3 regions of the Pectobacterium aroidearum genome follow, and region 3 is predicted to be linked to each of the others. Evidence: predicted binding sites of a transcription regulator. Region 3 holds the regulator's gene; each other region holds the start of a gene.
The links. Region 3 encodes ArgR, which controls arginine synthesis, uptake and breakdown. Its sites were predicted from a motif close to ANTGAATAAAAATACANT; they were not measured.
Positions count from the first base shown of each region.

Region 1 (8,236 bases), 600 kb from region 3:
ATTCACTGGGTGTCATCGTAAAGCCTCCAGCTTTGCCAGCCGTTCGGACAACACATCGGCGGATTTATCCAGCGCAACAATTTCCTCATGGAACCAGGCATTTTCCAGTTTTCCCGGTGCCAGTCGCCACTCTTCCGTTAACGTCTCGGACAGGAAATGTTGTTGCTGATGTAATGACCGTCTCAGGAAACTCAGGGTTTTCTGTGCCGTCTGGCTAAGACCTTGAGCAACAATATCGCCCAGGTAGGGAGACAGCCATTCCGCAGGATCGAACTCCGCCAGATCAACCAGCACAATGAACTGTTGAACGACTTGAATATCACCCTCAATCACCAGTTCGCCGCTGCGCATCAGCGACGATAGCTGTTGACGATCGCGTAATTTCATCAGAACCGGAACGCGTGTTTTCAGGCGGCAATCCGCCAATTCGTCCCACTGGCTGACAACGTCCAGGCGCTGTTCGTTAAACACCAGCACCAGAGGCACATCCAGTTCAGCCAGCTCGATCTGAAGTGTTTTTCCCTGTAAGCGCTGGCGGGCAGACTTCATGCTTCGATCGCAAGAAAAACGACGATCGCCAGAAACAGTATCGTGAAAAAGCAGCTGATTCAGCGCGGTTTCCAGCGTAGCAGTCAGAAAAGACGTTATCAGCATTGGCATTTCCAATCAGAATTTAAACCCACGATGCAGTGCAACGATTCCACCAGTGAGGTTGAAATAGTTAACACTGTCAAAACCGGCATCGCTCATCATCCCTTTCAGCGTTTCCTGATCGGGATGCATGCGGATAGATTCCGCCAGATAGCGGTAGCTCCCGGCATCACTCGCCACGGCTTCGCCAATCCTCGGCAGGATATGAAATGAATACGCATCGTAAACGGTGCTCAGCTGTTTAATGATCGGCTTGGAAAACTCCAACACCAGCAACCGACCACCCGGCTTCAGAACACGGTACATTGAGCGCAGCGCTTTGTTTTTGTCCGTCACGTTGCGCAGACCAAAGGAGATAGTAATGCAGTCGAAGAAGTCATCAGGGAACGGCAGCGCTTCTGCATTGGCCTGCACGTAGCTGATGTTGTCGATAATGCCTTTGTTACGCAGTTTCTCACGGCCAACTTTCAGCATGGATGCATTGATGTCTGCCAGAATGACTTCACCACCTTCACCAACCATACGGGAGAATTTTGCGGTTAAATCCCCTGTTCCTCCGGCAAGATCCAGCACACGCTGGTTACGTCTTACCCCACTGCATTCAATGGTGAAACGCTTCCAGATACGGTGGATACCAAAGGACATCAGGTCATTCATCAAGTCATACTTTGCTGCTACAGAATGAAAAACTTCAGCCACCATGACTTCTTTTTCATCCCTGGCGACAGTCCGAAAACCAAAGTCGGCCGTATTCTCCTGCTCACTTGCCATCTTATCCGCCTACTATTTCAGTCAAATTTCGGGTCTACCCATTTATGGTGAGAGTGTACCAGACCCAGATAAAAACCCCACTGCACTAATTTCGCATAGCATGGATGCCAAGCCCGCGAAATCCATATCGATTTAGTACGAGTTAGTACGGTTAGCGGAGGGGGTTTCTGCTGCTTCACTCTCTGCTTTCACAGGTGGTGAGACACCGTCGGGGGCGGCTGAACCCGTTAATTCATCACGTTCAGCGTGCTCATGGGCCGTTGCTTTTTCAGCCAATGACGGGCTGATCGTGCGTTTAATTTCAACGCCCAGCGCGCGAAACCCCTCAGCCTGGCCAATAAGGTTACCACGCCCAGAGGAAAGTTTATTCATCGCCTGACGATAAGTGCCCTGTGCTTTATCCAGACTCTGCCCCATCGCTTCCATATCATCGACGAACAACCGCAGCTTATCGTACAGCCGTGATGCTTTTTCAGCGATGTGCTGTGCATTGCGGCTCTGTTGTTCATAGCGCCATAAGTTGTTGATGGTACGTAACGCCACCAACAGCGTGGTCGGGCTGACCAGCATAATATTGTGCTTTAGCGCCTCGTTAATCAATTCGGGCTGGCGATCGATAGCGACCAGAAAAGCGGGTTCGACCGGGATAAACATCAGCACGTAATCTAGCGAACGCAGCCCCGGAAGCTGCTGGTAATCTTTGCTACTCAGTTGCCTGATATGGCTGCGTACCGAGAGCAAATGTTCGTTCAGCGCCGCATTACGTTCGATGTCATCATCGCTATTGAAATAGCGCTCATAAGCTACCAGCGACATCTTGGCATCGATCACGACATCTTTGCCCTGTGGTAAACGCACAATGACATCCGGCTGCAGGCGGCTATTCGCCCCTGTTTGCACGCTGACCTGTGTCTGATACTCATAGCCTTCACGCAGGCCGGAAGCTTCCAGCACGCGGCTGAGAACCACTTCGCCCCAGTTACCCTGCGTTTTGTTATCGCCTTTCAGCGCTTTCGTCAGGTTGATGGCCTCGTGTGCCATCTGCGCGTTAAGCTGTTGCAGATTGCGGATTTCATGCGCCAGCGTGTGGCGCTCACGCGCTTCCGCACCAAAACTGTCCTGAACCTGACGGCGGAAGCCATCAAGCTGTTCACGCAGCGGCATCAACAGCTTATCCAGACTCTGTTTATTTTGCTCATCCACCTTGCGCCCGCTGTGTTCAAAAATCCGGTTCGCCAGATTCTCAAACTGCGTCGTCAACCGCTGTTCGCTATTTGCCAGAAGCCGCTGCTTCTCTTCCGCCGCCATACGGGTTTCTTCCAGCCGAATGGTGACTTCCCGCAGCTCAGCTTCCTGCGCGCTATTTATTTCACGTAGCGTCCTCAGTTCTTGATTTAACTGCACGCACTCTGCGCGGAGCTCACTCAGCTGTTGCAGCTTTTCATGGCTGGCAGAAAGCTGAGCGTGAACCGTGCGCAGTTCCAGCTCGTTTTGCCGCAGCCGCTGTTCGTCCAATTGCCTTGCCTGCTGCTGTTCGCTGAGCGACTGTTGAGTCTGCTGTAATGTCTGTGCCAGCAACCGCTGTTCGGTGCCATGCTGCGACAGCTTCTGTTGATGAATCAGGCAGGCAATCAACCACCCTATCAGTAGCCCCACCGCGCCGCCGCCCAGACCATAAAATATGCTGATATCCACTTTGCCTCCGCAGGCCTTTCACGCTGTCGGTCAAGGTAAAATGATACTGTATGGATGTCCAGAAACAATTCTGATGGGGAGTAGGTTGAGCAGAAAAATGCGAGCCGCATTCCATATGAGTATGGGCATACGATAATTTGCAGAAGAATCAGAGGGGTAACACTGAAATTCCCCCAACGAGGAACACCACGTTGGGGGAAAGAGAGGCACAACTTAGGCTAAGCGCTGTTTCGCATCACTAATCGCTTTAGCGACCTGCTGCGGTGACACGCCACCTTGTGCAGCACGCTTATCCAGACAGGATTGCAACGCCAGAATCGGGTAGACATCCTCGCCAATCACGGCGCTGAATTTTTGCAGATCGGCCAGCGGCAGTGCTTCCAATGCCTTACCCTGACGGATGGCTTCAACCACCGCTTCACCCACGATATGGTGCGCTTCACGGAATGGGACGCCTTTTGCGACCAGATAATCCGCCAGCTCTGTCGAGTTCGCGTAGCCTTGCTCAGCGGCCTCTTTACAACGCGGACGTTTCACCTGAATGCCTTCCAGCACCAGCGCCGCCATCATCAGGCAGTCGTGCCAGGTGTCCAGCGCGTCAAACAGCCCTTCTTTGTCTTCCTGCATGTCTTTGTTATACGCCAGCGGCAGGCCTTTGAGTGTCATCATCATGCCGGTCAATGCACCCTGTACGCGGCCACATTTACCGCGAATCAACTCCAGCGCATCCGGGTTTTTCTTCTGCGGCATCAGGGAAGAACCGGATGTCACACGGTCAGACAGCTCAACGAACGCCGCTTCACCGCTGTTGAAGAAGATCAGATCTTCGGCAAAACGCGACAGGTGGATCATGCCGATCGAAGCATCGGACAACAGTTCCAGTACATGATCGCGATCGGAAACCGTGTCCAGACTGTTACGCGTGGCGGATGCAAAACCCAACCAGCCAGCTAACTGCTCACGGTCAATCGGATAAGCCGTTCCCGCCAGTGCGCCACAGCCCAGCGGGCTGACATCCAGACGCTTCAGCGTATCTTCCAGACGGCTTTCATCACGCGCCAACATCTCGTGGTAAGCCAGACACCAATGTGCAAACGTCACCGGCTGTGCGCGCTGCAAGTGGGTGTAACCCGGCATTACCGCATCCTGATTCGCTTCCGCCGTCGTGACCAGCGCCTGACGCAGATGACGTACCGACAGCAGCAGTTCTGCAATCTGCGCCTTACACCAGAGTTTCAGGTCGGTGGCGACCTGATCGTTACGACTACGACCGGTATGCAGCTTTTTACCTAAATCGCCCACTTTCTCGATCAGACGCTGTTCAACCCAGCTGTGAATGTCTTCTGCATCGCTTTGCAGGATCATCTCAGGGTCAGCTTGTACCTCAACCAACAGCGCATTCAGCGCCTGTTCCAGCTGTTGCTGCTCCTGCTCGCTGAGCACATTGACCGTCACCAGCGCTTTCGACCAGCCGATCGAGCCAACGATGTCCTGTTCCGCCAGACGGTAATCAAACCGCAGTGAGTCATTAAATTGTTTAAAACGCTGATCTGCTGCCTGACTAAACCGACCGCCCCACAAAGCCATAACCCTTACTCCCAAAAATATCATTTACGTTGGTATGGCATCATGCCATACCCAGAAACGACTTACGCCAGAATACGCGTACCAATCGCCACACCGTTGAACAGCGCAGGTAGCTGTTCAGCATGACGCCAGCTGGCGATATCAACCGGACGACCCAGCGCACGAGCGGCATCCAGCGCGGCGTTAACCTTAACAATCATGCCATCGGTGATGATGCCCTGAGCAATCAGCTGTTCGGCTTTTTCCGCCGTCATTTCGGCAATACGCTGACCTTTACCGTCCAGAATGCCGCTCACGTCAGACAGCAGGATTAAATCCGCGCCTAGCGTTTGCGCCAGCGCCGTCGCCGCCTGATCGGCGTTGACGTTCATCAGGTCGCCCTGCGCCGTAATCCCGATAGAGCTGACGACAGGCAGATAACCCGCAGACAGCAGCGTGTTCAGCAGCGCAGGCGATCCCGCTTCCGCTTTACCCACAAAGCCCAGCGCTTCATCTAACTGCGTGACCGTCGTGCTGCCACCATCGCCCAGACACAGGCCGACCGCGTTGATGTCATGCTTCTTCGCCCATGACAGCAGCGTTTTGTTAGCAGACCCCGCCAGCGCACCGGTGATGATATCGATCTGATCGGCAGGCGTGACACGCAGGCCATTTTTCTTCACAACAGGCAGCGACAGCTTTTTCATCAGGTCATCCACCAGACAGCCGCCGCCGTGCACAATCACCAGAGGGCGCTGATGTTCCTGACGGTAAGCCACCAGCGCGGTGAACAGACGCTCCAGCGCTTCTTCGCTATCCAGTAAAACGCCACCTAACTTGATAATTAACGGATTCATTATGCTTCACGCCTCGAAATGTCGGGACCAGTAGTCATTAAATTAACGATTGGGTTTCAGGGAAACCAAAACGAATGTTCATGCATTGCACGGCCTGTGCCGCTGCGCCTTTCAGCAGGTTATCTTCGGTTGCCACCACGATCAGGTGCTCACCGTCAACGGAGAAACCGATATCGCAGAACGGCAGGCCAACAACAGATTTCAGCGCCGGAACACCCTTATCATACAAACGCACCAGTGGCTTATCGTGATAGGCGTTGTGATAGGCTTCGGCGACATCCTGCTGGGTTACACCCGATTGCAGGCGGCAGGTGATGGTTTCCAGAATGCCGCGGGCGAAGTTGCCCAAATGCGGTGTGAAGATCACCGGGGTGCCGAGGTGCGTTGAAATTTCAGGCTCATGGCGGTGGTTGAAAATGCCGTACGGTTGAAAGCTGACTTCGCAGAAGCTGTTGGTCATTGACGCTTTACGCCCCGCCCCGCTCACGCCGCTGACGGCATTAATCACTGGCCACTGAGCCGGATTCAGCAGTTGTGCGTCCAGCAGCGGCTTCAGCGCCAGCTGCGCGGCCGTGGGATAACAGCCCGGAACGGCAATCAGTTGTGCCTGTTTTACGCTTTCCGCGCGCCATTCGGCCAGCCCATAAACCGCTTTTGCCAGCCAGTCAGGATGCTGATGCTCAAAACCATAATAGCGACGATAAAACTCGGCGTCCTGTACGCGGAACGCGCCGGACAAATCAAAAACAGTGCAGCCAGCTGCCAGAAAAACCGGGGCCAGATCGTGGCTGACTTTGTGGTCAGTCGCCAGAAAAACGACATCCACGCCTTTCGCTGCTTCTTCAGCATCGGTCAGCGGTTTTACCGGTACGTCGATGATGCCTTTGAGCTGCGGATGTAAATCAGAAATCAATTTTCCTGCATCGACACTTTGCGCAGAAACCATCAAAGCGGTTATGTTCATCTGTGGGTGACGGTTCAGGTAGAGCGCAAGCTCAGCGCCGGTATAACCACTTGCACCAACAATCAGCGTATTCAGCATGGGATCCGTATACCTTCTTATTTATCTATGGAACAGGTAACAGGGCTCACCAGCGTCGGTACGCTGTTCACCCGCGAAACTCAGTGAAAGTGACGAATCGCCATCGCCGTACCTTTGGGTTTCCTTTCGCCGAGCAATATTGTATTTTTATTCAAAATAAATGCATGAATATTGATACTATCCTAACCAGAGGCTGTCAACAGTGAAGATGAATTTACCCCCTTTTATTGAGCTATATCGGGCATTGATCGCTACACCGTCCATCAGTGCCACCGACAGCGCGCTCGATCAAAGTAATCATACCTTAATCAACCTGCTGGCAGGCTGGTTCGGCGATCTCGGCTTCCATGTAGAGGTCCAACCGGTTCCCGGCACCCTCAATAAATTTAATATGCTGGCGCGGATTGGTGAAGGAAAAGGTGGCTTATTGTTGGCAGGGCACACCGACACCGTCCCGTTCGACGACGGCCGCTGGACGCGCGACCCTTTCACGCTGACCGAACACGACAATAAGCTGTACGGTCTGGGCACCGCGGATATGAAAGGGTTCTTTGCCTTTATTCTGGATGCCTTGCGCGATATCGATCCGACCAAACTGACGAAGCCGCTTTATGTGCTGGCGACAGCGGATGAAGAGACAACCATGGCCGGTGCCAAATATTTCTCCGAATCTACGCAGATTCGCCCGGACTGCGCCATCATTGGCGAACCGACTTCGTTGCAGCCAGTGCGGGCACACAAAGGCCATATGTCCAACGCGATCCGTATTCAGGGACAGTCCGGCCATTCCAGCGATCCTTCACGCGGCGTGAACGCGATTGAGCTGATGCATGAGGCGATTTCCCACCTGCTGGTGCTACGCAACACCCTACAGGAACGCTATCACAACCCGATTTTCCACATTCCTCACCCCACCATGAATCTCGGCCACATTCGCGGTGGCGATGCTGCTAACCGCATCTGCGGCTGCTGTGAATTGCATATGGATATCCGCCCACTGCCGGGTATCACGCTTAACGATCTGGACGGACTGCTGTCAGAAGCGCTTGAGCCCGTCAGCCAGCGCTGGCCGGGTCGGTTGACCATTAGCGAACTGCACCCGCCGATTCCTGGCTATGAATGCCCACCGGATCACCGCTTGGTCTCGGTCGTAGAGAAGTTACTGGGGACGAAAACGGAAATCGTGAACTACTGCACCGAAGCGCCGTTTATTCAGACCCTGTGCCCGACGCTGGTTCTGGGGCCGGGATCGATCGAACAGGCGCACCAGCCGGATGAATACATTGATACCAAGTTTATCAAACCAACGCGGGAGCTGATTTCGCAGGTGATTCACCACTTCTGCCATCACTGATCCAACGCAAACGGCCTTGTCAGCTACGCTGGCAGGGCTATTTTGAGACCGTCCATGAAAAAGAAAGATTTCATCGCGCAGGATTTACTGAGCAAAATCTATCAGCACACCGACCCACTGCCGGAAAAGCTGCCGCCGGAACGCCAGTTGGCGGAGGAATACGGTGTGTCACGCTTCACTATCCGCCAGGCGTTGGAAAAGCTCGCCAGTATTGGTGCGATCCATATGGTGCAGGGTTCAGGTAATTTTATTAATCAGGGCGTACGCAGTAACCCGCTGGTGTACAACTCGATTACCGAA
Region 1 covers NZ_CP166097.1:4,976,029-4,984,264, forward strand. Annotated here, with positions in the region: gene ubiB (ubiquinone biosynthesis regulatory protein kinase UbiB) at 1-16, opposite strand, end outside; gene AB8809_RS22480 (SCP2 domain-containing protein) at 13-654, opposite strand; gene ubiE (bifunctional demethylmenaquinone methyltransferase/2-methoxy-6-polyprenyl-1,4-benzoquinol methylase UbiE) at 667-1,422, opposite strand; gene rmuC (DNA recombination protein RmuC) at 1,555-3,117, opposite strand; gene argH (argininosuccinate lyase) at 3,331-4,704, opposite strand; gene argB (acetylglutamate kinase) at 4,767-5,540, opposite strand; gene argC (N-acetyl-gamma-glutamyl-phosphate reductase) at 5,578-6,582, opposite strand; gene argE (acetylornithine deacetylase) at 6,785-7,936, shown strand; gene AB8809_RS22515 (GntR family transcriptional regulator) at 7,991-8,236, shown strand, end outside.
Region 1: the regulator ArgR is predicted to act here: its motif matches at 6,721-6,738, upstream of argC (N-acetyl-gamma-glutamyl-phosphate reductase).

Region 2 (8,236 bases), 320 kb from region 3:
GCTCTTCAGCTTAAAGGCCACCAGCGCTTTAGAGGATTTATCAAACGCGGCATACAGCACCGTCGATTTCCCAGCGCGCTGACGATATTCATCCAGATTTCCTGCGTTAAGCGCCGCAAATGCCGGATCGATAAAGTCCTGCATCAGCGTATTGCGCTTCTCGGCCATATCCGCGGAAATCACTTTCTCTTCGTCGGACTGCGGGTATTTCAGGTATTCCTGCCATTTTTCGCTGGCGCCATCAACTTTAGTTCGGGCACGGCCCAGTGCGACTTTCGCCGCCTCGACATCCCCTTTCCCCATTAATGATTCGTACAGACGCAAATCCAACCGACCACGCAACAGCAGTTCAGAGCTGTCATTCAGCGCAACCAGCCCTGGCAGCACTTCCATATCCACACGGGCAAATGATTTATTTCCTGACTGAACCGCAACCAACCCTAGAACGCCGACAAAAAGCAGTAACGCCGCTAACGAAAACACCATCATGCTGAGTGCAGTACGGATCTTTATCTTACGAAACATAAATTGTCCCTGTGGTCTGAAATAAGAGAGGGTGAGCGCCAGCTCTACAGCGGAGCCGTTCAGTTATTTACGTAATGGTCGTTATATTTCCAGACGTGTTAAACCCACGAACCGAAATAAATTCGTTATAAAACCGTAATAAAATAAAGAAGCGTATAAATAAACATATAAAGAAGACGATGACCGACAGAAAATAGACTTCCTGTCGGTCATTAGGATTTATTTTTTATTATTTTTCTGAGACTGATTTTTTTCTAAGAAACGTTGCAGCTCATCTTTATAAAACTTCGCCGACATCATTGTGCCATGCCCGCTGGTGTCTTTACTGGCGGGAATAAGGAACAGCGTTGCCTGCTTAATTTTCTTAAGCTCATTATCCAGGATGCCTGTTTCAACAGGATTACGCTCATCATCCGCAGAGTTAATCACCAGAACGGGAGCCTTAATTTTATTCAGTTCCGGTGCCGCATTATAATTCGCGGACGAACCCCAGATATAAATAAAGTCATTGGCATCGCTGTTAGAAGGCGCAGCCAGACGATCTTCAACCAGCTTGTCCGCTTGTGCACGCGTTGGTGCTTTGCTCTGATACGCCAGCGTGCCGCCAGTGGTGGCGATACTGAACATAATGCTGGCCGTTTTCAACGTTGGCGGTTGTTGCGTGTAATCACCATTATTCCAGACCGGATCGTTTTTGATGGATTCAATCAGGATGCGGCGCATCATCCAGTTACGCCCAGATAGTTCATTCGGCAGCGATGCCATTGGCACCAGCGCATCCATCATGTCCGGGTATTTTTCACCCCAGAGCCAGGTTTGCATGCCGCCCATGGAATATCCCATCACCAGGCGCAGGTGGTTAATCCCCATCCCTTCTTTGACTAAGCGATATTGTGCCTGCACCATATCGTTATAATCGTACTGTGGGAATTTCATCCGTAAGCCGTCTGACGGTTTGGAAGATTTTCCAGAACCAATGCTCTCCGGCATGATAATAAAATATTTGCTGCTATCCAGCGCCTGACCCGGCCCGAACAGTTCCCCGCCAAAGCCATTTGCGAGCAGCGCTTTAATCGGTTGGTTCGTTCCATGCAACAATAAGACGGCAGGCTTGGTTTTATCGCCGATCGTGTAGTAGTGAATACGCAGATCTTTTAATTTTTCGCCACTGTTGAAGGTAAACTCTGGCGCAATCCAGTCGCCTTCTTTGGGCTCTGGGAAATTGGCCTGTGCATGCGTTAATGGTGACAGCATTAACAGAAATGCGCCCACCACCCCTGATAGTATTCGATTAATCATAAATAACTCTGCGGTAATCATGAAGTCGTGAAGCCGCGATTCTAATGTCTATTAGGAAAAATCCCAATAAACATGAGCGGACTAATAATAAAAAGAGATTATTCTCTGAATTTTTTATTTATCACGAAAGATTCTACAGACAGTTTTTAATAGGATGATATTTAACGAATTCCCTGCCTAAGTGCTTTACCACATTCCCCATACTCCCAGCGTGAAATAGGCGCGTATAAAAACAGCAAAAAATGGATTTTTACTCATATTTCTAGCGAGGAAAGGATCGTGTGTGATATCACCACACACGATCGACATTAGACAGGGGTTAGGTCGGGGTTGAGAATCAAGAGTTGAGAATCGGACGCTGAGAATCAGTGCTTATTCATCTCTCTTTCAATCACCTTCAGTCGTTCATCCATATCCGGGTGCGTGCTCAGCCAGTCGGGCAAATCCAACGATTCCACTTCATCATGACTGCGGTCGTTAGCGACGAGAGCCTGATACATCGCCTGCATCGATTGCAGCGAACGCCCTTGCTGCTGCATTTCTGCTATTGCCCACGCGTCGGCTTCCCGTTCCATGTCACGGGAAAACTGCATCTCGTTGATGAAAGCGGCAGACTGCAACACGGTATCCCCCACGCCACTGACATCTCCCGTCATCCACATGAACGTCAGCGATACCAGCGATGAACGAACAACCATGCGCATTGGGTGGCGGTAGGCGTGGTGCCCCATTTCATGCAGCATCACCGCAGCTAACTCGTTATCACTTTTCGCCAGCGTCACCAGATCATCGCTGATAATCAGCGTGCCATCTGCCAGCATAAAGGCATTCGGCCCGATAGGCGCAGACATGATCTCCAGACGCAGCGGCGTTTTATCTTCCCGCATGTCTGCAGGCATAACCTGTTGAAACAGCGTTTGCATCGCCTGCTGGCGTTCAATAGGCAGCTTGGAAGGCGTAAAATCACTGTGCCGCAACAGCGTCAGCGTATGTTGCCCCAACTGCTGCTCAATGGCGGTAGGTATACGTAGCGCCAGTGCGGAACTCGCCCACGGCAGCACGACATAAACGTAATTGATGACTATCAGGATCGTGGCGAACAGCGTGAGAATGACGCCACGCTTATGGCGCTCCAGACGATGGACAAGCCCCGGACGGCGGCGGGCGGAATACCATGCACGAAAGGTGGGATCGTCGGCAGGCACAAAGCGGCCACCGTCAGGAAACGTTAGCGTCAGAGGAATGGAACCCAACGCATCGGAAACCGTAACCTGCTCCAGCGAAAATGTCGTGTTTGATGACCCGGTGTTCAGCACCATCATCGAACCGTTGTCCGCTAAATGAAGAGAAGCGGCCACGCGGGCCGCCAATCCGGGGTATTGATAATGCCCCTCAATATTCATATTCCTGCCTTATACTCGTCATACTTCAAGTTGCATGTGCGTTGGCTACGCTCAAATACTCGGCCCGTCGTGGGCCTCGCCCTGAAGGGCCGCTGCACGCAGCGTTCAAATCTGCTCCCGGCAGATTTGTCACCCGAATCACTTACCTGAGTAAGCTCATCGGGATTCCTTCCCTTACCGCCTTCCTGAAACTCGAATTATTTAGAGTATATAACTTACAGACCGACGCCTAAATCGAGCGCCTGCACAGCTTCTTCGGCCAGTGCGCTGTTTGCCGTGTCCTGATGTGCCTGAACGTGCAGCAGTGCCAGATCGCCTTCAACCGCTGTTGCATTCGCGATATAACGAGCGTGACGAATCTCTGCTACTGGCGCAGCCCAACCCAAAGAGAAAATAGTGATCAGACTATTGGTTATCAGCAGCCCCATGTAAGACAGCGTTTGCATGGAAGAGTGCAATTTCACATCACCATTCAGCGACGTCTGGTTAAACAGATAATTACGCTGTGCGACTACCAGATAGCTGCTGGAAACCAGCACGCCCAGCAGCGCCACAATGAACATCATAATAAAATTAAAGGCATTGCTCAGTAGCATCATCAGTATGAGATCTTCATTGCCGCCGCCCATCATAATGGTTTGGAACAGCGTGAAAATGAAGGAGCTCATGAACGACAGCGCTGCGATCAGGAAAGGCACAAAAATCAGCAAGCTAACCAAGGCGAATTTAATAAATGCCGCTTTCGTCAATTCCGCTTTAAACGCGGTTTTCCCGAAGGACAGGTTATTCACATAGAAATCAAGCTGCATCATTTTCATGATGCCGTTTACCGCAGCAAACCCTGGAATAGCAATCGCCAGTGCAATGAACCCAATCAGAATAGGGCTATTACTCTGCATACCGATCATGACCACAACAACCAGAGCGATATAAAAAGCCAGCATCAGCAGAATAGGGCAAAACAGCAATACCCAATACGCGCGGCCAGTCTGGCAATCATAGTTAAAACGGACGCCACGGTAGCTGGACATAATGGCGTTATAACGCCAGTTACGGATCACAATAATTGGAATAAGTGCCGCAAATGCCAGTGCGATAATAGTACCGAGCGTGGGTGACATCGCCAATATGATATAAAACAGAATGATTCCAGCGATAACCAGCAAACGCCCTTTGAGAATCTGAATGGGATCTGCATGGTAATCAAAACGGTCACCGTTAATTTCCGTGTTGCCGTAAAAATAACGACGGCGACGTACGGTAGCCCAGGCAGAATAAATTCCCAGAGTGATGACCGTTAATAACGCATTCACCAACCAAATTGCAAAATATTCCCCGGCCTTACCATGAAACTTCACGCGATGCTGCGTGTTATTTTCTGAAGTATTGATTGTCATAAACCTTTCATCCTAAAAGAAATAAGCCTCATAGACGCATCATTCGACACGTTATGGGCATACAAAAAGCGGCTTATTTAAGCATGTCCTGTTAATCACAACAATAAAAGTTAACAGCAATTAAACAAGTTTATATACTTGTAAATTACAAGGAATAGGGAAAGCCATAGAGAAACTCACATATCCGTAACGTCGGCCTGACAGGTATAGACGTTGCATCAATGTGGTCTGAAATGGTATTACAATCGGCCAGGATCATTCCCCTCGTAAACCGTAAGAACAAGAGTACGTATTATGACAACCGCGACCTCCGCCAAGCTTCAGGTACGCCCAATCACTGCGCAGGACGATGCCGCTATCGCTCGGGTCATCCGTCAGGTTTCTGCTGAATTTGGTTTGACGGCTGATAAAGGCTACACCGTGTCCGATCCGAATCTGGACGCGCTGTTTGCCCTCTATAGCCAGCCGCAAAGCGCTTACTGGGTAATTGAATACGAAGGCTGTGTCGTGGGCGGCGGCGGCATTGCACCACTGGTCGCGGGTGACGAAGATGTGTGTGAATTGCAGAAAATGTATTTCTTACCCATCGCGCGGGGCAAAGGGCTGGCGCGCCAATTAGCGATACAAGCGCTTGATTTTGCGCGTCAGCACGGCTTTCGCCGCTGTTATCTGGAAACGACGGGTCACCTGACCAGCGCGATCCGCCTGTATGAATCATTGGGCTTCGAGCCGATTCCCCACTCAATGGGCAACACAGGCCACACCGACTGTGAAGTAACGATGCTGAAGGTGCTGTAAAAGCAAATAAAAACGCCGCAGGGTATTCCTGCGGCATTCAGTGAGGCGTGTACTTTGAGATGAATGACTTAGTGGCGCTTGCCGTCATCGTCTTCGTCATAAAAATCTTCATCATCCCCGTCTTCTTCGCCTTCACCATCTGGATCTTCGAAGTAGGTACCCCAGCCGTCGTAATTCACACCGTGGCGTTCTGCCAACGCCAGCAGTTGTTCTACCTGTGCGTCGATCAGTTCCGCATTCAGCGCAACTTCACTGATGGCATCACAGCACATCAGCAACACGCCATCTTCCACTTCCAGTTCTTCCGCATCCGTCACTTCGTAGCCCAGTTTGAAGGCTTCTACAGCGACTTTTTCCAACACTTCAAACTTTTCAGCAGAGAAATGGTGTTCAATGGTATAGAGCGCGTCAGGATCGCTGCCATCATCCAGCAGTTCTTCAATGATCAGGCGTGTCTCTTCCCGTTGCTCTTCCAGTAATTCGCGGTTTGCCATGCCTCAGTCCTCATTAATCGACGTAATATTGCTTATTGTCCCACAGCCCTGCGGCTTGCTCCACCACAAAGTTTGATATCACCACTTGAATTTGAATAATTACACATATAAAGTGAATTTTAATTCAACCAATGATGTTGAGCCACATGGAGATGTACATCATGCAACCGTTCTACAAGCGTCATTTTTTAAGGTTAATGGATTTTACACCCGCAGAAATTGCCAATCTTTTAGCCCTGTCAACGAAACTGAAAGCCGATAAAAAAAACGGGACAGAAGTCCGCCGCCTGCAAGGTAAAAACATCGCACTCATCTTCGAAAAAGATTCGACTCGTACTCGCTGCTCTTTCGAAGTTGCTGCATACGATCAGGGCGCGCAAGTGACCTATCTCGGCCCAAGCGGTAGCCAAATCGGCCATAAAGAATCCATCAAAGATACCGCTCGCGTGCTGGGAAGAATGTACGACGGCATTCAATATCGCGGCTATGGCCAGCAGATTGTCGAAACGCTGGCGCAATACGCCGGTGTGCCAGTCTGGAACGGACTGACGAACGAATTCCACCCTACGCAGCTACTGGCGGATCTGCTGACGATGCAGGAACATTTGCCGGGTAAACCGCTGTCAGAAATGACGCTCGTTTACGTGGGCGATGCGCGCAATAACATGGGCAACACCATGTTGGAAGCAGCAGCGCTGACCGGGCTGGATCTACGCCTCGTTGCGCCAAAAGCCTGCTGGCCAGATGCTGGTCTGGTGGCAGAGTGTCAGGCCGCGGCAGAGCAAACTGGCGGCAGCATCACACTGACGGAAGATATCGCTACGGGCGTCGCAGGCGCAGATTTCATTTATACCGACGTCTGGGTTTCCATGGGGGAACCGAAAGAGACCTGGCAGGAGCGCATCGCGCTGCTGAAGCCGTATCAGGTGAACGCGGCGATGATTGCTGCGACGGGCAATCCGCAGGTGAAATTCCTGCACTGCCTGCCCGCTTTCCACGACGATCAGACGACGATGGGCCAACAAATGGCAGAACAATACGGTCTGCACGGTGGAATGGAAGTCACGGACGAGGTCTTTGAATCCGCGCACAGCATCGTGTTCGATCAGGCGGAAAACCGTATGCACACCATCAAAGCGGTGATGGTCGCTACGCTAGCGCAAGATTAAGATTTATCCTGCCTTTGATATGTTTTAAAAACAGATCAGAGGTGGGAAGGCTCTTTTTCAGTGGGATTATCCCGTGTCGATGTTCTCTCGCCTGACTCCGGGCATTTAGCAGCCCCAGTGAGTGCGGGACAATGCGCAATCAATTCAGGCTCAATCAATTCAGGCTCAAGAAAATCACCGAAAGAGGTCAGAGGATTACGGGTAGCGTCGTAGCAGGAAACAAGGTCGAGAGCCTAAGCAATGTACATAAAAAATCCGAAAGCAAGGCACGTTTGTGGATTCTTACACAGTAGTTGGATCGTTCAACTGCTCCTTAACTGCTCGGCTTAGAGTCCTTTCCCGTAATTTTGACATGAGAGGCTCGAACCACAGCCCCTCAGGTAATCGATACATGCCCTTTTATCAGAAAAAAAGGAGGTATGTAGTTATCCCATCCTTTTTGGTTGCAGTGTTGGATCAGGGCGGTGCTGTTTGCCACTCCTGCTTTATCACAGCAACGCGTTATCCTGTTACGAAGCGTTGAGGAACTTATACCGAGTATGTCCGGAATACGGTTCTGCTTTACCCCGCTCTGCAGTAAAAGAACGGCCTCCCACTCTTTGTCTGTAAAAATATTTGCCGGTCGGGTGAACACAATGGGCTTCCTTTCGCATGGCATAAGAAAGGTTGAAAAGTAAACATTGGTGATTTCTATGTAGGTGCAAACAATCCCGTCATTGCCATCATTGAGCCGCCAAGGACGCTTCTCCACCAGAAAAGACCTGAGTCTATTTCGTCTTCCGTAATCAAATGTTTTGAGGACAATACTCATTTCATTTGTGGTCAATATTTTTTGGTCGTCATACAGTATATGACCGTAGTGCTCGCTGATATCGGGCGTTAAGTCAGTGTCGAGACAGCCTACAAGTTTATTTTCTGTTACGCCGAAATACTGACATGCCATCTTATTGCCATAAACATACTGAGAGTTACAGTCCTTTATTGCCCAGCCAAACAAAGAGTTATCAAAGTAATACTCAACAGGAGTCAAATCTGGGTCCATCAGGTTAACCTCTGATAATGATATGTCCTTTTTTCAGAAAGAACAGCGGGATGTAGTTATCAAATCGGTTATCTCTACAGTATTCCTTTAGGCCTGATACTGAATTCAA
Region 2 covers NZ_CP166097.1:4,691,084-4,699,319, forward strand. Annotated here, with positions in the region: gene AB8809_RS21120 (methyl-accepting chemotaxis protein) at 1-525, opposite strand, end outside; gene AB8809_RS21125 (alpha/beta fold hydrolase) at 745-1,824, opposite strand; gene AB8809_RS21130 (M48 family metallopeptidase) at 2,190-3,227, opposite strand; gene AB8809_RS21135 (YjgN family protein) at 3,443-4,624, opposite strand; gene AB8809_RS21140 (GNAT family N-acetyltransferase) at 4,919-5,422, shown strand; gene rraB (ribonuclease E inhibitor RraB) at 5,491-5,916, opposite strand; gene argF (ornithine carbamoyltransferase) at 6,078-7,085, shown strand; partial or broken gene AB8809_RS21155 (hypothetical protein) at 7,238-7,318, opposite strand; gene AB8809_RS21160 (PAS domain-containing protein) at 7,462-8,127, opposite strand; gene AB8809_RS21165 (helix-turn-helix transcriptional regulator) at 8,132-8,236, opposite strand, start outside.
Region 2: the regulator ArgR is predicted to act here: its motif matches at 6,028-6,045, upstream of argF (ornithine carbamoyltransferase).

Region 3 (8,236 bases):
GGTTGGTGTCGGTCAGCGTAGTTCGCTAACAATAGCATTAGGGGTATTTTTCTTATCGCCGCGGCCCCTGTAGCGGCTCTTTGCAGGGCTCAACCCTGCTATTTATCGGCAATTAAGCCTCTGTATCAGTGTTTTCTGGTCAACGCCAGTTGCAACGACCAAAGCTCTTTTTTTTCTTTGGCGCTGAGCCCGTGCGTTCGGTCACGGGCAATCAATGTTTCTTGTCGCTGTTTCAACAGCTGATCGTAGAGCTCTGCCAGACTGATTCTGAACTTCTCGTCGAGCTCTTCCTCTACGATCATATGGTTCCATGAAGCCATGGTTTCAAGCTGTTTGCGGTACTTGCTGTCGCGATATTTTTCCAACAGCAGACCCATGTTCATTCCAGGGCTGGCGTTGCAGGTTTTCACCAAATCCTGAAACAGCGATAAACCAGCCACTTTGTCTTCTTCAATCCCTTCCAGCGCGAGGTCAGGAACCTCTGCTGCCAGCCTTGGGTTTTGTACCAAAAGTCCTATAAGTATACGCATAGTTGTGACTTTTAGTTGCGGCGGCTGATAAGGCTGTGCCTGCTCTGTCACTTTTGGCAGTAGCCTGTCCAATTGGCTGTCGTCCAAAATACCCAGCTTATTGCCGAGCTGCTGGCGCAAATACAGCCGCAGCGTTTCTCCCGGAACCTGACCTATCAGCGGCAGCGCCAGCGTGCTGAGCTTGGTACGGCCATCGGGTGAACTCATATCCACCTGCTGTTGCAGCGTCTCAAACAGAAACTGCGACAGCGGCAAGGCTTGTTCCATGCGCTGTTCAAAGACGGCTTTGCCTTCTTTACGTACCAGCGTGTCGGGATCTTCACCGTCCGGCAGGAACATAAAGCGTAACTGACGACCATCGTTCAAATAGGGTAGCGCAGTTTCCAGCGCGCGCCATGCCGCTTCGCGTCCTGCACGGTCCCCGTCGTAACAACACACCACCAGATCGGTGGCGCGAAATAGTAACTGAATGTGATCGGCAGTCGTGGAAGTGCCCAGCGACGCTACTGCATAATCAATACCAAACTGCGCCAATGCCACCACATCCATGTAGCCTTCAACAACCAAAAGTCGTTTTAGCTCCGCATGGCTTTGCTGCGCTTCATACAGGCCGTACAGCTGGCGACCTTTATGAAAAATCTCTGTTTCCGGCGAGTTCAGGTACTTTGGCGTACCATCGCCTAATACTCGTCCGCCGAAGGCAATCACTCGCCCCCGTTTGTCGCGGATGGGGAACATCACACGTTCGCGGAAGCGGTCATACGTTCGGCCCTGATCGTTAGTCACCAGCATGCCGGCATCGTTCAATGTGCTGCGATCGTCATTATTGCGGCCAAAGCGCTTTAAAACGTTATCCCAGCCGGGCGGGGCGAAGCCAATCGCAAAATGGCTGATAACCTCTGCGCTTAAACCGCGCTGTTGCAGATACTGCAACGCTGGCGTACCGACTGATTGGCTAAGTGCTTGTTGATAGAACCCGCTGAGCTGTCCCATCAATTCGTACAGACTTTGCCGCTGGTGACGCTCTAACTGGGTTGGGCCAGTGCCGCTTTCATAAGGCACTTCGAGGCCGTATTGGGTGGCCAGTTCTTCAATAGTTTCAACGAATTCGAGACGATCGTAATTCATCAAAAAGTCAATGGCGTTGCCGTGGGCGCCACAACCAAAACAGTGGTAGAACTGCTTGTCACCGTTTACGGTGAATGAGGGGGTTTTTTCGTGATGGAACGGACAGCACGCATGGTAGTTTTTGCCTTGCTTTTTCAGTTTGACACGCGCGTCAATGAGATCGACGATGTCGGTACGAGCCAGCAGGTCATTAATAAATACGCGTGGGATTCGTCCAGCCATAAGCCCCTGATGTATATCTTTCTGTAAGGTGGTTACATTGGATATAGCTTATAAACGACAACAAGCCGCGCTTCCTTACGGAAAGCACGGCCTTCGTATGCAACTGCTAAGTCTGCGGATTAATCACGCGTTGGAGGGAAACCCTCCTGAAAATTAATACAGACGAGTGCGGCGTGCGTTTTCTCGAGCCAATTTCTTCGCGTGACGTTTCACTGCAGAAGCTTTAGCGCGCTTACGTTCGGTCGTTGGTTTTTCATAAAACTCACGACGACGAACTTCAGCCAGAACGCCTGCTTTTTCACAGGAACGTTTGAAGCGACGCAGAGCTACGTCGAACGGCTCGTTTTCACGTACTTTAATTACCGGCATGTGCCTCTCACCTCAATAAATTCGGTTTGCCGCTGGCCTTGTGCCAGCCTTTTCAAAATGGTGCGGAATTCTACTGCAAACGTGACGCCTTTGTAAAGCATTGTGGTGATCATAAAACACCCAACCACGGCCAGCGCAGAAATCAGGGCGCTTATGGTAGACTATCCACAGTTTGAAGCAAGCGGCATTCAACGAGCGCTTGTATCGTCATCAAAGTAGGAACAGCAATGCGCGTATTGGGTATCGAAACATCCTGTGATGAAACCGGTGTGGCCATTTATGACACAGAAACCGGTTTGCTTGCCAATCAGTTATACAGCCAGGTTAAATTACATGCCGATTACGGCGGCGTTGTGCCTGAGCTCGCCTCGCGCGATCACGTGCGTAAAACGGTGCCGCTCATTCAGGCAGCGCTGCGTGAAGCTGGGTTGCAGGCTGGCGATATCGATGGTGTGGCTTACACTGCGGGCCCCGGTTTGGTCGGCGCGTTACTGGTGGGGGCGACTGTCGGCCGCTCTCTGGCGTTTGCCTGGGATGTGCCGGCGATTCCTGTGCATCATATGGAAGGGCATTTGCTGGCACCGATGCTGGAAGATAATCCACCGGCGTTTCCCTTCGTGGCACTGCTGGTTTCTGGTGGGCATACGCAGCTCATCAGCGTGACGGGCATTGGTGAGTACCGTTTGCTGGGTGAGTCGATTGATGACGCGGCGGGTGAAGCGTTCGATAAAACGGCGAAGCTGCTGGGGCTGGATTATCCCGGTGGGCCGATGCTATCGAAAATGGCGCAGGCGGGAGATTCCCAGCGCTTTACGTTTCCGCGCCCAATGACCGATCGCCCCGGTCTGGATTTCAGCTTCTCCGGGCTAAAAACGTTTGCTGCCAATACGATTCGTAGCAACGGTGATGACGATCAAACGCGTGCTGACATTGCCCGCGCATTTGAAGATGCCGTGGTGGATACGCTGGCTATTAAGTGCCGTCGTGCGTTGGATGAAACAGGCTTTAAACGGCTGATCATGGCGGGGGGCGTAAGTGCGAACCGGACGCTGCGTCAGCGCTTAGGCGACGTGATGGCGAAACGTGGCGGCGAAGTGTTTTATGCGCGTCCTGAATTCTGTACGGATAATGGCGCGATGATTGCCTATGCGGGCAGTGTACGTCTGGCGCATGGTGCCAGTCAGACGCTGGGTGTATCCGTTCGACCACGCTGGCCGTTGGCTGAGCTGCCAGCAGTATGAGCTTTTTAGCAATAATCGCTACGTGTAGAGAGCCTATACGTAGCGAAAAATATGCAGTAAAGAAACGAGCAATGAAGAGCGGCAGTGAACGGGCGCGTTACAGCTCTTGTTCGAATAACACCAGAATCGCTTCGTAAAGCTGTTTGACGCTGAAGCCTCTTGCTGGGGTGGTGAAGATCGTGTCATCCCCCGCGATGGTGCCGAGGATTCCCTCTGACTTCCCGAGTGAATCCAACAGACGGGCGATGAGCTGCGCGGCTCCCGGGCTGGTGTGGATGACGATGACCGCATCGTTATAGTCCACGTCCAGCACAAGATTCTTCAACGGGCTGGATGTGGTAGGAACGCCGAGTTCGGCTGGGAGACAATACACCATCTCCATTTTTGCATTACGGGTGCGCACGGCGCCAAATTTCGTCAGCATGCGTGACACCTTGGATTGGTTGATATTTTCAAATCCTTCGTCTTGCAATGCCTGAACAATTTCACTTTGAGAACTGAACTTCTCTTCCTTTAACAGCGCTTTGAACGCTTTAACGAGGTCTTCTTGTTTTGTCGAATTTCGCATTCTGCACCGGATTAATTGTTATGGTTAATCCTTCTATTATGCAGTTGTGTGAATTTTTATGCAATTAAATCGCGTATAATTCCAATCTATTTCACCAGATATGTGCTAGTCGCTGTTTTCAAAAAAATTCGCCTCTTGGGGAGTCCGAAAAATGCGTCCTGCGTCACATAAAAGTAAATCAAATGTTATCAGAATGATGTTGTTTGGACGCCATCGATCGGTGTAATGTAGCGCACAGGTTAATTGCACGTGAATGAACACCGCGTTATAGCTCAATAGCTTATTAACTTTACTTACCTTTCAAACGAATGGTTGTTTTTGATTTATTATTAGAGACATAGCGTATTTTTTTGTCTCTCATGCCATTTGCAGAACGATGAGTAGACTGATCTTATCCCCATTTTTATATTCTGTTTATAACCAAATGAATTCACGGCACTTTTTTATTTTACGATAATAAGGAGTTTAGGATGAAAGTTGCAGTTCTCGGAGCAGCAGGTGGTATCGGTCAGGCACTCGCACTCCTCCTCAAAACCCAGCTTCCTTCAGGTTCAGAACTATCCCTCTACGATATCGCGCCGGTCACGCCAGGTGTTGCCGTCGATCTGAGCCACATTCCTACAGCAGTGAAGATCAAAGGCTATAGCGGTGAAGATGCTAAACCTGCGCTTGCTGGCGCGGATATCGTGCTGATCTCTGCCGGTGTGGCACGTAAGCCTGGTATGGATCGTTCCGATCTGTTCAACGTCAATGCGGGCATTGTGCGTAATCTGGTTGAGCAAATCGCGGTTACTTGCCCGAAAGCCTGTATCGGTATTATCACCAACCCAGTGAACACCACCGTTGCCATTGCAGCAGAAGTGCTGAAAAAAGCCGGCGTGTATGACAAAAACAAACTGTTCGGCGTTACCACGCTGGATATCATCCGTTCCAACACGTTTGTCGCTGAACTGAAAGGCAAACAGCCGCAGGATATTAATGTACCGGTTATCGGCGGACACTCTGGTGTGACGATTCTTCCATTGCTGTCTCAGGTTCCTGGTATCAGCTTCAGCGAGCAGGAAGTGGCCGATCTGACCAAGCGTATTCAGAATGCCGGCACCGAAGTTGTTGAAGCCAAAGCGGGTGGCGGATCGGCGACGCTGTCCATGGGTCAGGCTGCTGCACGTTTTGGTCTGTCTCTGGTTCGTGCGCTGCAAGGCGAAAGCGGTGTGGTGGAATGTGCATACGTTGAAAGCGATGGCAAACATGCCCGTTTCTTCGCTCAGCCGGTGCTGTTGGGCAAAGACGGCATTGTAGAGCGTAAAGACATCGGCACATTAAGCGCTTTTGAGCAAAACGCGCTTAGCAGCATGCTGGATACGCTGAAGCAGGATATTGAGTTAGGCGAGACGTTCATCAAGAATTAATCATTGAGATTCTTGTAATACGTGACGTTGAATAAAAAGCCGGAGATGTCGATCTCCGGCTTTTCTTTTTTAATCGGGGCGGATGAGTTTTTTTCTGTCGATAAGCTCATTGGTTTCCGGATCGTAGTATCGGCTTGGCCAAATCTCTGATGGGTGGATATTTAGCGCATCAGCAATAAGCCATTCTCCCTTTGGCCAAGGGCGTGAGAGCGCGTTGGCTAACGTCGATGAGCTTAATCCGGCCGCTCGCGATACTGCCGCCAGCGTCGTGTTTTTCTTGCGCAGTGCAGCAATGATATCAGCGGGATGCCAGTCTTGTTTCCTTAAAATCATAATCCTTCCCTTATTTGCTATAAGACGACTGTAGATTAGTGGTATAAATAACGGATGTTAGTTATATGCCGAGCTAACATGACATTATTATTTGGAAATAATATAGCATTAATTTTCCTTAAAATTCTCAATTAATTTCCAAATAAGCGCGTTTTTGTTAGGGATGGCACTATCAGGATGAAAGGCAATGAAAAAAGAGTGGTTTGCTACCAGCGAATTGGTTGGAGTCGGCGGCCTTCCGAAATCAAGACAAGGATTGAATAAGCGCGCCCGTGAGGATGGATGGGAGAAGCGTCGCCGTAAAGGCGTCCAGGGAAGAGGAGTGGAGTACTCAATTCACAGCTTGCCGGATATAGTAAAAAAATCCCTATTACTCGAAATCGAGCCTTCCGCCTACTCGGCTAAGCAGCCTGCGGCATTAGCGGTATGGATGCAGATTTATCAGCAACTATCTGAAAAAGAAAGGGATGAGCTAATCGCTTATATTCTTCGCGTCGGCGTGTCGTCTACGCTGAGCCAGCTGGGCATTACACCGTCGGACGAGGAACCTATCTCATCAATGGAGATTGACTGAGTCATCGAAAGCGATCTTTCTGGTGGTGTGCTTTGGCGATAAAAAGGAACCCGCATTTTTGTTCGCTTTACCGTATTGCTTTGATCGCGATGTTTCGGCATCGCACTGGATTTAATCATTTCTTTATTACTTAGGTGTGTCGGTAACGCGTAAAAGTTAGCGGTTTAGGTAATTATAGTCTATTATATGGAAACTTTTGGGCGAGTTGATGTAATGCCTGTTCAAAACAAACAAGGGAGTGACGAGTATGGACAAAGAATGGTTTGCAACAAGTGAGCTGGTTGGCGTAGGTGGTTTGCCGAAGTCACCGCAGGGGCTGAACAAACGGGCGCGAGACGACGGTTGGGAAAAGCGCAGGCGGAAAGGAGTTCAAGGACGCGGTGTCGAATATTCGATTCGCAGTTTGCCGAACGAGGTCAGGAACTCTCTGCTAGTAAAAGAGAATCCGCCAACAGAATATTATCGTATCGATAATGAGCCAACGCTGCTGTCATCGTGGGTGCATATTTTCCATCAACTTTCCGTTGATGAACGAACCCGACTGATTAATTTCATCTTGCGTGAAGGGACGATAGCGATGTTGTCTCGGCTGGATGATGTCACCATCGACCAGACTGCCTAGTCTGCGAGCGAGTAGCGCTGCAAGGCAGCGCTACTTACGATTGAGTTAACGATGAACGTTACCAGGCAAGTACCTCACACCACGATTAGAAATCGCGCTGTACGGCTAAGTGGGCAAGGCCTTCGAGCGCAATACGGTATGGCGTTTCTGGCAACTGCTGCAATGCGCTAATCGCTTTATCTGCCTCTTCTTCTGCACGCTGACGTGTGTAATCAAGCGAACCACATTGTTGCATGGCGGCAAGCACAGGTTCCAGAAGATGGCGCCCGTTTCCTTCTTCAATTGCCTTACGAATCAGCGAACTCTGTTCTGCATTACCATTACGCATGGCGTGCAGCAGTGGCAGCGTTGGTTTGCCCTCATTGAGGTCATCACCTGTGTTTTTGCCTAGCGTTTTGCCGTCTGCGCTGTAATCAAGCAGGTCGTCAATTAACTGGAACGCGGTGCCCAGATAGCGGCCATAATCTTGAAGCGCTTTTTCTTGCTCTGGCGTCGCGCCAGCAAGGATGGATGACGATTGCGCGGCGGCTTCAAATAAACGTGCCGTTTTACTGTAAATGACACGCATATAGCTTTCTTCGGTAATATCCGGGTCGTTGCAGTTCATTAATTGCAAGACTTCGCCTTCGGCAATTACGTTTACTGCTTCTGACATCAGCGCTAGTACGCGTAACGATTCAAGGCTGGTCATCATCTGGAAGGCGCGGGTATAGATGAAATCCCCAACCAGCACGCTCGCGGCATTGCCAAAGGCGGCATTGGCCGTTGCTTTCCCCCGTCGCATATCGGATTCGTCAACTACGTCATCATGCAATAGCGTTGCGGTATGGATAAATTCGATCAGTGCGGCGACAGTGACATGTTTATCACCGCTATAGTCGAGGGCTCTGGCGGCTAGCACAGCAATCATTGGGCGTATACGTTTTCCACCGCCGCTGATGATGTAATGCCCAAGCTGGTTGATCAAAACGACGTCGGAATTCAGTTGTTCAAGAATGACGTTATTAACAGCTGCCATATCCTGTGCGGTTAATGTTGTAATTTGTTCTAGATTCATGATTTGAGCCAACGTATGTCTTCAACACTGCCGTAAGATTGCTGTTGCATATCGGCAAGACGGAACTTATTGCGCCGATTGTACTTGAAAAATGAGAGAGATAAACGGCAGTTCATACGTTGTATTCTTTTTCTTCACATCCTTTGATTATGCACTTGTCATCCGCAGTATTTTTGCGTAGAA
Region 3 covers NZ_CP166097.1:4,374,645-4,382,880, reverse strand. Annotated here, with positions in the region: gene dnaG (DNA primase) at 126-1,880, opposite strand; gene rpsU (30S ribosomal protein S21) at 2,034-2,249, opposite strand; gene tsaD (tRNA (adenosine(37)-N6)-threonylcarbamoyltransferase complex transferase subunit TsaD) at 2,477-3,490, shown strand; gene argR (transcriptional regulator ArgR) at 3,588-4,058, opposite strand; gene mdh (malate dehydrogenase) at 4,529-5,467, shown strand; gene AB8809_RS19715 (helix-turn-helix transcriptional regulator) at 5,537-5,800, opposite strand; gene AB8809_RS19710 (DNA-binding protein) at 5,988-6,374, shown strand; gene AB8809_RS19705 (DNA-binding protein) at 6,622-6,996, shown strand; gene ispB (octaprenyl diphosphate synthase) at 7,082-8,053, opposite strand.